One region of the Frateuria sp. GZRR35 genome, then DNA from elsewhere that is predicted to be linked to it. Evidence: predicted binding sites of a transcription regulator. Region 1 holds the regulator's gene; the other holds the start of a gene.

The links. Region 1 encodes sigma-54, which starts transcription at its own class of promoters, with help from an activator protein. Its sites were predicted from a motif close to TGGCACGNGCNTTGC; they were not measured.
Region 2: a site for sigma-54 is predicted at 3,966-3,980, ahead of ACFWZ3_RS12965 (flagellar basal body-associated FliL family protein). Genes of this name have one in related genera too.

The regions. Positions count from the first base shown of each region.
Region 1 is NZ_JBHZGL010000010.1:148,462-155,559, reverse strand. Features, by position in the region: gene ACFWZ3_RS12840 (KdsC family phosphatase) at 15-557, shown strand; gene lptC (LPS export ABC transporter periplasmic protein LptC) at 548-1,150, shown strand; gene lptA (lipopolysaccharide transport periplasmic protein LptA) at 1,107-1,706, shown strand; gene lptB (LPS export ABC transporter ATP-binding protein) at 1,710-2,429, shown strand; gene ACFWZ3_RS12820 (RNA polymerase factor sigma-54) at 2,530-3,969, shown strand; gene hpf (ribosome hibernation-promoting factor, HPF/YfiA family) at 4,102-4,425, shown strand; gene hprK (HPr(Ser) kinase/phosphatase) at 4,759-5,709, shown strand; gene rapZ (RNase adapter RapZ) at 5,715-6,620, shown strand; gene ACFWZ3_RS12800 (PTS sugar transporter subunit IIA) at 6,787-7,098, shown strand, end outside.
Region 2 is NZ_JBHZGL010000011.1:24,243-29,697, reverse strand. Features, by position in the region: gene ACFWZ3_RS12985 (FliH/SctL family protein) at 1-4, shown strand, start outside; gene fliI (flagellar protein export ATPase FliI) at 279-1,619, shown strand; gene fliJ (flagellar export protein FliJ) at 1,616-2,047, shown strand; gene ACFWZ3_RS12970 (flagellar hook-length control protein FliK) at 2,115-3,122, shown strand; gene ACFWZ3_RS12965 (flagellar basal body-associated FliL family protein) at 4,047-4,556, shown strand; gene fliM (flagellar motor switch protein FliM) at 4,567-5,455, shown strand, end outside.

The DNA of each region.
Region 1 (7,098 bases):
TTGCCTATTTCCCCATGCCCTACCTCACCAACCTCCCTGCCGACCTGATCGCCCGTGCTGCCGGCATCCGCCTGGCGGTGTTCGACGTGGACGGCACGCTGACCGACGGACGCCTGTACTACGGCGAGGACGGTCGCGAGACCAAGGTGTTTTTCGTGCAGGACGGCCTGGGCCTGAAGCGCCTGCAGGTGCATGGCGTGCAGGTGGCGATCATCAGTGCGCGGATCAGCCATCCGGTCGCGCTGCGCGCCGAGGAACTGGGCATCACCCACGTCTACCAGGGTCAGGGCGACAAGCGTGTGTGCCTGCTGGAACTGCTCGACGCACTGAAGCTGGCGCCCGAGCAGGTCGCCTTCGTCGGCGACGACCTCCCGGACCTCCCGGCCATGCGCATCGCCGGGCTCGCGGTGGCCGTGGCCAACGCCCATCCGTGGGTGATCGAACAAGCGCACTGGACCACCGCCCGCGCTGGCGGCCAGGGCGGTGCGCGGGAGGTTTGCGACCTGATCCTGCATGCCCAGGGCAAGGCCGGCAATGAAAAGGAACGCTGGCAGTGAAGGAATGGTTGCGCGATCGCCGCCTCGTGGCGGCCATTGTCGCGGTCGCGCTGCTGGCCGGCGCGGCGCAATTGATGCTGTGGTGGATCGGGCCGCCGCCCAAGGTCAACGCATTCGTCGGCCCGCCGCGCTCGGGCTACACGCTGACCGACTTCAAGCTGACCCAGTACGGCACCGACGGCCTACCCAGCTTCCTGATCCAGGCGCCGCAGCTGGAACGGCGCGAAGGCGACGAGTCGCTGTACATCAACACACCCGATTTTCGCCTGCCCTCCAACCAGCCGGCAGTGCCCGACTGGCTCGGGCACTCGCTGTACGGCTGGGTCAACCAAGACGGCAGCCTGCTCAAGCTGCAAGGCCCGGTGCACCTGGAGCGTGCCGCATTCGACGACACGCCGCGGACGACGATCGACACCTCCGACGTCACCGCCTGGCCCAAGCAGAACCGCCTGCAGACCGCCGCGCCAGCCCAGCTGGTGCAGGGCGGCACTAGAATTCACGGCGTCGGCATGCGTGCCGACCTCAATGACAAACACCTGGAGCTGCTCGATGACGTCCACGCCACGTTCCCGCCCCGCCAGCACGCGCGCTAGCGCCCGCTGGGCGCTGGTACTGCTGGGCCTGCTGGTGCTGGCGCCGGCCCAGGCCAAGCGCAGCGACCGCGATCAGCCGATGGATGTACAGGCCTCGCACTTCGACGGCTTCCGCAAGCCCAACAGCACCACCACGCTCAAGGGCAACGTGGTGATTACCCAAGGCTCGCTGAAAGCCACCGGCGATCTGGCCAAAGTGCACTTCGACGCCAACGCCGAGATCGACAGCGTGGTGCTCACCGGCAGCCCGGCGCACCTCCAGCAGCTGGACGACAACGGCAACCTGATGCAGGGCGAGGCCGCCACCATCGACTACCAGGTGGCCAAGGATTTCGCCGTGCTGCAGGGACACGCCTCGATCAACCAGCACGGGCGCGGCGAAGCCCATGGCGACCGCCTCACCTACAACACGCAGACCAGCGAGATGACCGGCGACAGCGGTGGCGACGGCCGGGTGCACATGATCTTCAAGCCCAAGCCCAAGGCGGGTTCCGCCGCGGCTCCGGCAGCCGCTACCAGCACGCCCGCCCCCGCCACCAGCAGCGGGCAGCCCTGACCGATGCTCGCTGCCGAAGGCCTGCAGAAACGCTACCGCTCGCGCCAGGTCGTGCGCGATTTCGGTTTTTCGATCCGCCAGGGGGAAGTCGTCGGCCTGCTCGGCCCCAACGGTGCCGGCAAGACCACCTGCTTCTACATGGTGGTGGGCCTGGTCGAAGCCGACGGCGGCAGCATCCGGCTGGACCGCCAGGACATCACGGGCCTGCCCATGCACGCGCGCGCGCGGCTGGGCATCGGCTACCTGCCGCAGGAGGCCTCCGTGTTCCGCCGGCTCTCGGTGGCCGACAACATCCTGGCCGTACTCGAACTGCGCGAAGGCCTCACCGCCCGCCAGCGCAACGAACAGCTCGAAGGCCTGATGGACGAGCTGAAGATCGCGCACATCGCCGGCCAGAAAGGCATCAGCCTTTCCGGCGGCGAGCGCCGCCGCGTGGAGATCGCCCGCGCGCTGGCCGCGCAGCCGCGCTACATGCTGCTGGACGAACCCTTCGCCGGCGTCGACCCGATTTCGGTGGGCGAGATCCAGCGCATCGTGCGCCACCTGAAGGAACGCGGTATTGGCGTGCTGATCACCGACCACAACGTGCGTGAAACGCTGGGCATCTGCGACCGTGCCTACATCCTGAACGAAGGCGAGGTGCTCTCCCGCGGCACGCCGGCGCACATCCTGGCCGACGAAAAGGTGCGCGAGGTCTATCTGGGGCGCGAGTTCAAGCTCTGAAGCGGTGATGTGACGCAGGGCCCGCCAGCACCTGCCATCGCTATGGTCGCGTCACACCCGCCGGGGTAGGATGATCCCACGTCTCTCTGCTACGGCTGGCATGAAACCCGGGCTCCAGTTCCGACTCAACCAACAGCTCACCCTGACGCCGCAATTGCAGCAGGCGATCCGGCTGTTGCAGCTGTCGCAGCTGGAGCTGGAAGCGGAACTGCGCCAGATCGCCGAAGGCAACCCGCTGCTGGAGTTCGAGGAAGAATCGGCGCCCGGCGAAACCGAGGAGGAGAGCTACTCTCCCGCCCCGGACGAAGCGCCCACCGTCGACCACAACGCCGACGATGTCGCCGACTGGGGTGAATCGGGCACCTCCGCCGAGGCACCCATCGATTTCTCGCTCGGCAGCAATGCCCCCTCAGGCAGCCGTGGCGACGACGATTTCGAACCCCAGAACGCTGCGCCCGAGACACTTCAGGAGCACTTGCTGTGGCAGTTGAACCTGTCGCCGTTCAACACGCGACAGCGCCTGATCGCCACCGTGATCATCGACGCGCTCAACGCCGACGGCTATCTCGTCGAAGGCATCGAGGGCGTGCTCGCGGCCTTGCCGGCGGACCTCGATGCGACCATCGACGAAGTCGAGACAGTACGCCGCCAGTTGCAGCGCTTCGACCCCACCGGCATCGCCAGCGTCGACCTGCGCGATTGCCTGCGCGTGCAGCTGGAACAGTTCGAGGCCGACACCCCGCAGCGCGAGCTCGCGCTGCAGATCGTCGCCGGCGAACTTGAACTGCTCGCGCGCAACGACGTCGCCAAACTCGCACGCAAGCTGCGCGCAACCGAAGAAGAAGTCGCGGCCGCCGCATTGCTGATCCGCAGCCTCGATCCACGCCCCGGCGCCGCGCTCGACGCCACGCCGGTCGAGTACGTGGCGCCGGACGTCTACGCCTACAAGGAAGGCAGCCGCTGGAAGGTGAGCCTCAATCCGGACTGCCAGCCGAGGCTGGGCCTGAACCAGCACTACTGCAGCCTGATTGCGCAGGCGCGCGGCGAGGACGCCAGCTGGATGCGCGGCCAGCTGCAGGAAGCGCGCTGGCTGATCAAGAGCCTTGAATCGCGCGCCGAGACGCTAATGAAAGTTGCCGATGCGATCGTGCGCCGGCAGAGCGCTTTCCTGGACTACGGTCCGGAAGCGATGCATCCGCTGGTCCTGCGCGAAGTCGCCGAGGAGGTCGGCATGCACGAATCGACCATCTCGCGCGTCACCACGCGCAAGTACATCCATACGCCGCGCGGCACCTTCGAGCTGAAGTATTTCTTTTCCAGTGGCGTCTCCACCGAGGATGGTGGCGGCGCCTCGGCCACGGCCATCCAGGCCATGATCAAGAAGCTCATCGACGCGGAGGACACGCGCAAGCCGCTGTCCGACCAGGCCCTGGCCGAGGAGCTCAACCGCAAGGGCATCCAGGTCGCCCGCCGCACCGTGGCCAAATACCGCGAGGCACTGCGCATACCCAGTTCCAGCGAGCGCCAGCGCGCCAGCTGACCCTCTCTCCTGAAACCCGCCACTTGGAACCGGCCCGAACGATCCCATACGAGTGATAGACCGGCATGTCGTCACCATTGACGGTATGCGAACCCGCCGCCCCACGGCGGCCCGTAACAGAGGAGGCGCCCCATGCAGTTCCAACTCACCGGCCAGCAGATCGAAGTCACTCCTGCCCTGCGTGCGCATGCCGAATCCCGGCTCGATCGCCTGACCCGCCTCGACGAAAGGTGCCTGGGCCTGACCATGGTGCTGTCGATCGACAAGCTGCAACATTGCGCCGACGCCACCTTGAGCACCACGGGTGCCGCCCTCCACGCGGCGGCGTGCGGTGCGGACATGTACGCCTCCATCGACATGGTGTTCGACAAGCTCGCCGCGCAGTTGCGCCGCCATCGCGACAAGGTCACCGACAAGCACCAGCAGGAGGCGCGGGACGCCCGCCAGATCGGCTAAGCGGTCCCGCAACCGGCAAAAGAGACCCGCCTGGTGGCGGGTCTTTTTTTGCCCGAAGCGAAGCGCGATACCACGTACCCGAACCATCCCCCGCGACCGCGGGGGATGGTGCCGACAGGCGGATGGGGGCGCCTTTTGCGCGATATCTGGTCAGCCCGTCGCAAGGTTTCCCCATCCGCCCTGCGGGCACCTTCCCCGTGAGCGGGGGAAGGATGCAACGCGCAACGCCAGGCACGGCGGGCGGATCAGACTGCCGTTGCGACACTCGTTCACCCGCGCCCTCCCCCGCATAACTGGCACAATGCGTCCCGTTGCCCGCCGGAAGAAACATCCTTGGAACGCCTGACCGCACGACAACTCTTCGACGGTGTCCACGAGCGCATGGGCCTGCGCTGGGTGTCGGGCATGCGTGGCGAGGGACGCGTGCTCGAACCCGGCGCCACGGCCACGCGCCGCCCGTCGCTGGTCGGCTACCTCAACGTGATCTACCCCAACAAGGTGCAGATCATCGGTACCGAGGAGCTCAACTGGCTCGACAGCCTGGATTCCCGGCAGCGCTGGGAGGCGATGCACAAGATCGCCGCCTACCAGCCGGTGGCCCTGATCGTCACCAAGGACCAGACGATCCCCTCGGACCTGCGCGAGGTCGCCGAGGAAACCCACACGCCCTTGTGGATCAGCGCCAAGCGCGGCCACGAGCTGCTGACCTGGATGCAGTACCACCTGGCCCGCCTGCTGGCGCCGCGCATCACCCTGCACGGCGTCTTTCTTGAAGTCTTCTCGATCGGCGTGCTGATCACCGGCGAGTCCGGTTCGGGCAAGAGCGAACTGGCGCTGGAACTGATCAGCCGCGGTCATCGCCTGGTCGCCGATGACGCCACGGAATTCACCCTGATCGCGCCCGACGTGATCGACGGCACCTGTCCGGAACTGCTGCAGGACCTGCTCGAAGTGCGCGGCCTGGGCGTGCTTAACGTGCGCGAGATGTTCGGCCACACCGCGGTGAAGCATTCCAAGTACCTGCGCCTCGTGGTGCACCTCAAGCCCTTGCGCGAGGGCGAGGACATCGATGCCGCGACACGCCTGACCGGCGACACCAGCCACCGCGAGATCCTGGAAGTCTCCGTGCCGATGATCACCATTCCGGTGGCGCCCGGCCGCAACCTGGCGGTGCTGGTGGAAGCGGCGGTGCGCCACCATATGCTCAAGAGCAAGGGCATCGATCCCGCACAGACTTTCATCGACCGCCAGGCGCATCAGATGCGTCGGCTACCGCCCTGGTGAGATTCATGAGTACCAACGACACCGCGCCTTCGACCGGCCTCAACGACCCCAACACCGTGCACCTGGTGGTGCTAACCGGCATGTCCGGCGGTGGCAAGACGGTTGCGCTGCGCGCGCTGGAGGACCTGGAGTTCTACTGCGTCGACAACCTGCCCAGCGGCCTGCTGCCGCAACTGGTGCAGTCGGTGATGCAGGACGGCGGCGGACGGCGCCGGCGCATCGCCGTGGGCGTGGACGTGCGCAACCGTGGCGAGGATTTCGAGCACATGCCGCTGGTGCTCTCCGAGCTGGCCGCGGCGGGTGTGCACGTGCACCTGGTCTTCATCGATTGCCGCGACGAGGTGCTGATCAAGCGCTACTCGGAAACCCGCCGTCGCCATCCGCTGGCGATCCGTGGCGTTTCGCTGGCCGATGCGATCGCGGAGGAACGTCGCCTGCTGCGCCCGCTGATCGGGATCGCCGAGAAGGTGATCGATTCGAGCGACCTCAACGTGCACCAGCTGCGCCGGCTGATCGCCACCGGTTATGCGGCGGCCACCGAAGGCCTCACGTTGATGTTCCAGTCCTTCGCCTTCCGTCGCGGGCTGCCGTTGGACTCGGATTTCGTGTTCGACGCCCGCTGCCTGCCCAACCCGCACTGGCAGCCGCAGCTGCGCCCGCTCTCGGGCAAGGACGCACCGGTGCGCGAGTTCCTCGAGGCCGACCCGATGGTCGGCGAATACTTCGCCGACACCGCCCGCTGGCTCGACGCCTGGCTGCCGCGCTTCGAGCAGGACGACCGCAGCTACGTCACCATCTCGGTCGGCTGCACCGGCGGGCGGCATCGCTCGGTGTACCTGGTCGAGCGCCTGGCCCGGCACTACCGCGCCAAGCGCGAAGGCGTACTGACCTTCCACCGCGAGCTCGAATGATCATGTCCCCTTTTTTGCACGCCTGCAGGAGCGCATCCGTGGGCGACTGTCATGCTGGCCTCGCGACGGCACCCGGATACGCCATCGCACCCCGGTCGCGCACAGGTGCGTTCCTGCAGGGCGGACCTGTGGGCCGTGGTGGCGACAGCCCGGTGGGGTTCCTTCCATGAGCGTCGGCGTTCTCCTGATGACCCACGAGGCGGTCGGCAAGGCGCTGATCTCCGCCGCGCACCACGTCATGCCCAAGCTGCCGCTGAAGGTCGATGCGGTCGAGGTCCCGGCGCACGCCGACCCCGACGTCATGCGCACGCTCACCGCCCATCACGCCCGCGAGCTCGACCAGGGCGACGGCGTACTGGTGCTGGCCGACCTGTATGGCGCCACGCCCTGCAACATCGGCCTTTCGCTCACGGCGCTCGGGGTACGGTTGCGTTGTGTGTCCGGGCTCAACCTCCCGATGCTGCTGCGCGTGCTCAAC
Region 2 (5,455 bases), on a different contig from region 1:
GTGAGCGTGATGGGCTGCGGCAAGGCTTCCCCCATCCGCCTGTCGGCACCTTCCCCCGTGGAACGGGGGAAGGACCCGGTGGCGAGCGCTCATGCTCGATCCGTCCTGTCCGCCGCGGGGAAACGCGCAGATATTCGATCCTTCTCCCGCGTGCGGGGAAAGGGTGGTGCAGGGACGCTCGTCAGTGAATCCTTCCCCCGTTCCACGGGGGAAGGTGCCGACAGGCGGATGGGGGAAGCTCGCCGGATCCCCCATGCCATCACCCACCAGGCCGCCCCATGACCCGCGCCTGGACCGAGCAACTCGCCCGCCGCCGCCAGCGTGCGCAGGCCGCCCACACGCTCACCGTCGAGGGCCGCCTGCGCCGCGTGGTCGGCCTCACCCTCGAGGCCGAGGGCTGCGAAGCCGCGCTCGGCGCGCGTTGCCTGGTCGACACCGCCGACGGCAGCCAGCTCGACACCGAAGTCGTCGGTTTCGCCGATGAACGTCTGCTGCTGATGCCCGTCGGCGAAATGCACGGCGTGCTGCCCAACGCGCGCGTGCGCCCGCTCGCCCACGCCGGCGGCCTGCCGGTCGGCGCGGGCCTGCTGGGCCGCGTGATCGGCGCCGACGGCGTGCCGCTCGATGGCGAAGGCCCGCTCGACACCGGCGAACATGCCGCGCTCAAGGCCGAACCGATCAACCCGATGGCACGCAAGCCGATCGACACCCCGCTGGACACCGGCGTGCGCGCGATCAACGCGCTGCTCACCGTCGGCCGCGGCCAGCGCTTAGGGTTGTTCGCCGGCTCCGGCGTCGGCAAGTCCACGCTGCTGGGCATGATGACCAAGTACACCGACGCCGACGTCGTCGTGGTGGCCCTGATCGGCGAGCGCGGCCGCGAGGTGAAGGAATTCGTCGAGCACACCCTTGGTGTGGAAGGCCGCCGCCGCGCGGTGATCGTCGCCGCACCGGCCGATGCGCCGCCGCTCAAGCGCCTGCGCGGTGCGCAGTACGCCACCGCCATCGCCGAATGGTTCCGCGACCGCGGCCAGCGCGTGCTGCTGCTGATGGACTCGCTCACCCGCTACGCCCAGGCCCAGCGCGAGATCGCGCTGGCCATCGGCGAGCCGCCGGCCACCAAGGGCTATCCGCCGTCCGTGTTCGCCATGCTGCCGGCACTGGTCGAGCGCGCCGGCAACGATGCCGAGGGCCGCGGCTCGATCACTGCCTTCTACACCGTACTGACCGAGGGCGACGACTACCGCCACGACCCGATCGCCGACGCCGCGCGCGCGATCCTGGACGGCCACATCGTGCTCTCGCGCGACCTGGCCGAAGCCGGCCACTACCCGGCGATCGACATCGAAGCCTCGATCAGCCGCGTCATGCCGGCGGTCACCGCGCGCGAGCACCAGCGCGCCGCGCAACGTTTCCGCCAGGTCTACTCGTCCTACCGCCAGCAGCGCGACCTGATCGCGGTGGGCGCCTACCAGAAGGGCTCGGATCCGCAGGTCGACCAGGCCATCGTGATGTGGCCCAGGCTGCGCGGGTTCCTGCAGCAGGAAGTGGATGAGCCGATGAACCTCGCCGACGGCATCGCCGCCCTGAACGCCCTCGCCGCCGAGGCCACCGCGTGAGCAAGCGCGCCAATCGCCTGCAGCCGGCCGCTGACCAGGCCAAACAGCGCAGCGAAGATGCCGTGCTCAAGCTGGCCGAACAGCAGCAGCGGCTGGCCAAGGCCGAGCGCCAGCTCATGGAGCTGCGTGGCTACCGCCAGGAATACGCCACCCCTGCCGGTGTCGGTGGTTTGACGGCCACCGCGCTGATGAACCGCCAGCAATTCGTCGAGCGCATCGACCGGGCGATCGACCAGCAGGTGCTGGAGATCGAACGCCAGCGCCGCCTGCTCGATCAGGTCCGCGGCCTGTGGCGCGACGCGCACGCCCGCGAAGCCGCGCTGGACAACGTGATCGACCGCTACCGCGAGCAGGACCGCAAGGCCGAGGAGCGGCGTGAGCAGAACGACATCGACGAGCGCATGCAACACCGCCGCCCCGCACGCTAGGGCTTGGCGCGAAGTTTGCTGGCGTCTATCGACAGCACGCTGTTTGAAGCCTTGAGAGGAAGTGCCCATGAGCGCGACCACCGCCGCCGTGAACCCCGTCCAGCCGACCCCGCCGCCGGCCCGAACCGCCGCCAGTCCTGCTTCCCAGGCGGACGAGAGCCGCTTCGACCGCCACCTGGATGCCGCCCGCCAGCAGCACGGGCAGGCGCAGGACAAGCCGTCGCAGGACGACGCCCAGCACGAGGCGGCGACGGCAAAGTCGCCGGCAAAAGCCGAAACGCAGAAGCCGGCCGAAGCACCCGCGAAGGACGAGGGCAACCCGGACGCTGCCGCACTGGCCGCCGCCATGCTCGCGCTGATCGGGCAGGCCGCACCGGCCAAGCCGCTGACTGCGGCCGGCATGGTGGCCCATGCGGCGAACAAGTCGGTGACCGCCGGCACCGACGTGAAAACACCGGCCGCGATGGTGTTGCTCGCCAACACCGCGGCCACCGCGGCGGCGGCCAAGCCCTCGATCAACGTCGATGCCAAAGCGCTGGCGCCGATGATCGCCAAGCCCGCCGAGCAAAAAGACGCCCCGATCGACCTGGCGCAGCTCGGCAGCCTGTCCGCCAACCCGATGCCGGCCCCCGAGGCCGCCACGACCGTCGCCCCGGCGCACAGCCTCAGTGTCGCCAGCCCGGCCGGCACACCGGCGTTCGCGCAGGAGTTGGGCCAGCACGTGGTCTGGCTGGGCCTGCAGGACGTCAAGCAGGCGCGCATCCGCCTGCATCCGGAGGACCTGGGGGCGGTCGACGTCAAGGTCAGCATGAACCACGACCGCGTCGACGTGAGCTTCGCCGTGCAGCATCCGGCGGCCGTGCACGCTGTCCAGCAGACGCTGCCACAGCTTGACGCGTTGCTGGCCCAGCACGGCCTGGCGCTCGGCCAGGCGGACGTGGGACAGCGCCAGCAGCAGGGTGAAGGCGGGCGCGGCGGCGAGGCGAGCGGGACGATCGGAGAGATTGAGGCCGAGCCGGCCGTAATGGCGAGCACGCCGGTCGCGGCGCTCGGGATGCTCGATACGTTTGCCTGAGGGCTCACCCCCTCGACTCCGCTTGGACTACGTCCACGGTGAACGGGGCTGAGATCCGTTCGCGCTGAGTGCAGGCGCCGAAGCGTGCTCGTCGCACGCCGGCATGCATGCACCGCCGTGTGAGTCCGGTATCCCGCCCAAAAGCGCCCCCATCCGCCTGTCGGCACCTTCCCCCGCCTTCGCGGGGGAAGGACTCGGGCACGGGCGCCGCGATTTCGATCCTTCCCTTCCCCGTGTTCGCGGGGGAAGGACTCGGGCACGGGCGCTGCGACTTCGATCCTTCCCCTCCCCCCGCGTTCGCGGAGGAGGGTCTGGGCGCGGGCGCCGCGATTTCGATCCTTCCCCCGTTCACGGGGGAAGGTGCCCGAAGGGCGGATGGGGGAGGCCTTGCGAAAAGCCGCCCATCCGCCATCCGCCCCTTCACGCCCTCGCCGTGATCGCGACGCGCCTCTCGTCGCACGCCTGACGCTCATGCACCACGGTGTGAGTCCGGTATCCCGCCCAAAAGCGCCCCCATCCGCCTGTCGGCACCTTCCCCCGCGTTCGCGGGGGAAGGACTCGCGCTCGGGCGGCGCGACTTCGATCCTTCCCCTCCCAACGCGTTCGCGGGGGAAGGACTCGGGCGCGGGCGCCACGATTTCGATCCTTCCCCCGTTCACGGGGGAAGGTGCCCGAAGGGCGGATGGGGGAGGCCTTGCGAAAAGCCCCCCGCCCACCATCCGCCCCTTCACGCCCCCGCCGATTTCCAGGCGCCCGCCGTGATCGCGACGCGCCCGTTCCCCGGCACGCGTCAAGAAAGCGCCACGCCCGCCGCAAACCCCGCAGGACCAACGCTTTGCGCCGTGGCACGCGGATTGCAACGAGGCCCGTGCAAGGCGGCGCCCCGGGTGCCAGCCGAAGAAAAACGACAACCGAGGTTGAGGCATGGCAAGTACGGAACAGGAAGCGGTGGCGCCGGCGAAGAAGAAGCGCTCGCCGCTGGTGATCGGCCTGGTAGTGGCGCTGCTGGCGGTGTCCGGCGCATGCGCCTATCTGTTCGCCGCGCGCGGACACGACAAGCCCGCCGCCGCGGCCACCGACAAGGAAGGCGGTGTCGTCGCGCCGACCAAGACCCAACCGGAGTTCTTCCTGCCGCTGGACCCGGCCTTCGTGGTCAATTTCCGCGATGACGACGCCATGCGCTACCTGCAGGTCGGCGTCACGCTGATGTCGCACGACCAGGCTGCGCTGGACACCGTCAAGGGCGTCGACCCCGTCGTGCGCAACGCCCTGGTGATGCTGTTCAGCCGCCAGAGCTACTCCATCCTCAGCGACCCGGCCGGCAAGCAGAAGCTGCAGACCGAGGCGCTGGAGGCGGTGCGCAAGATCGTCCAGGCGCGGACCGGCAAGCCGGGCATCGACGCGTTGTACTTCACCAGCTTCGTGATGCAGTGAGGCATCGCCCATGAGCGACCTGCTTTCCCAGGACGAAATCGACGCGCTGCTGGATGGCGTCACCGGCGGCAGCGTCGCCACCGGCGAGGACGAGCCGCCGCCGACCGAGGCGGTGCAGGCCTACGACTTCACCCAGCAGGACCGCATCGTGCGCGGCCGCCTGCCGACGCTGGAGATGGTCAACGACCGCTTCGCGCGTTTCTTCCGCCTGGGCGTGTTCAACGTCCTGCGCAAGAGCTGCGAGGTGTCGGTGCTGGGCGTGAAGATGGTCAAGTTCGCCGAGTACGTGCACAGCCTGGCGGTGCCGAGCAACCTCAACCTGGTGCGCATCAAGCCGCTGCGCGGCACCGCGCTGGTGGTGTTCGAGCCGCGGCTGGTGTTCACGGTGATCGACAACTTCTTCGGCGGCGACGGTCGCTTCCACGCGCGCATCGAGGGCCGCGATTTCAGCGCGATCGAAAACCGCGTGATCCAGATCATGCTCACCGAACTGTTCGGCGCCATGAGCGAGGCGTGGAATCCGGTGCTGCCGCTGGAGTTCGAGTACATCAACTCCGAGATCAACCCGCAGTTCGCCAACATCGTCAGCCCGACCGAGACGGTAGTGATCTCGCGCTTCCATGTCGAGCTCGACGGCGGCGGCGGCGAGATCCACCTGACGCTCCCTTACGCGATGGTCGAGCCGATCCGCACGCTGCTCGACGCCGGCGTGCAGAGCGACCTGGCCGACCGCGACGACCGCTTCACCGAGCACCTGCACGAGGAAGTGCTCGACGCCGAGGTGGAGCTGAGCTCGTTGCTGCTTGAGGCGCAACTGTCGATCGGCGAGTTCCTGCAGCTGCGCCCGGGCGACGTGATCCCGGTGACGCTGCCCGAGCTGTGCACCGTCTTCGCTGAAG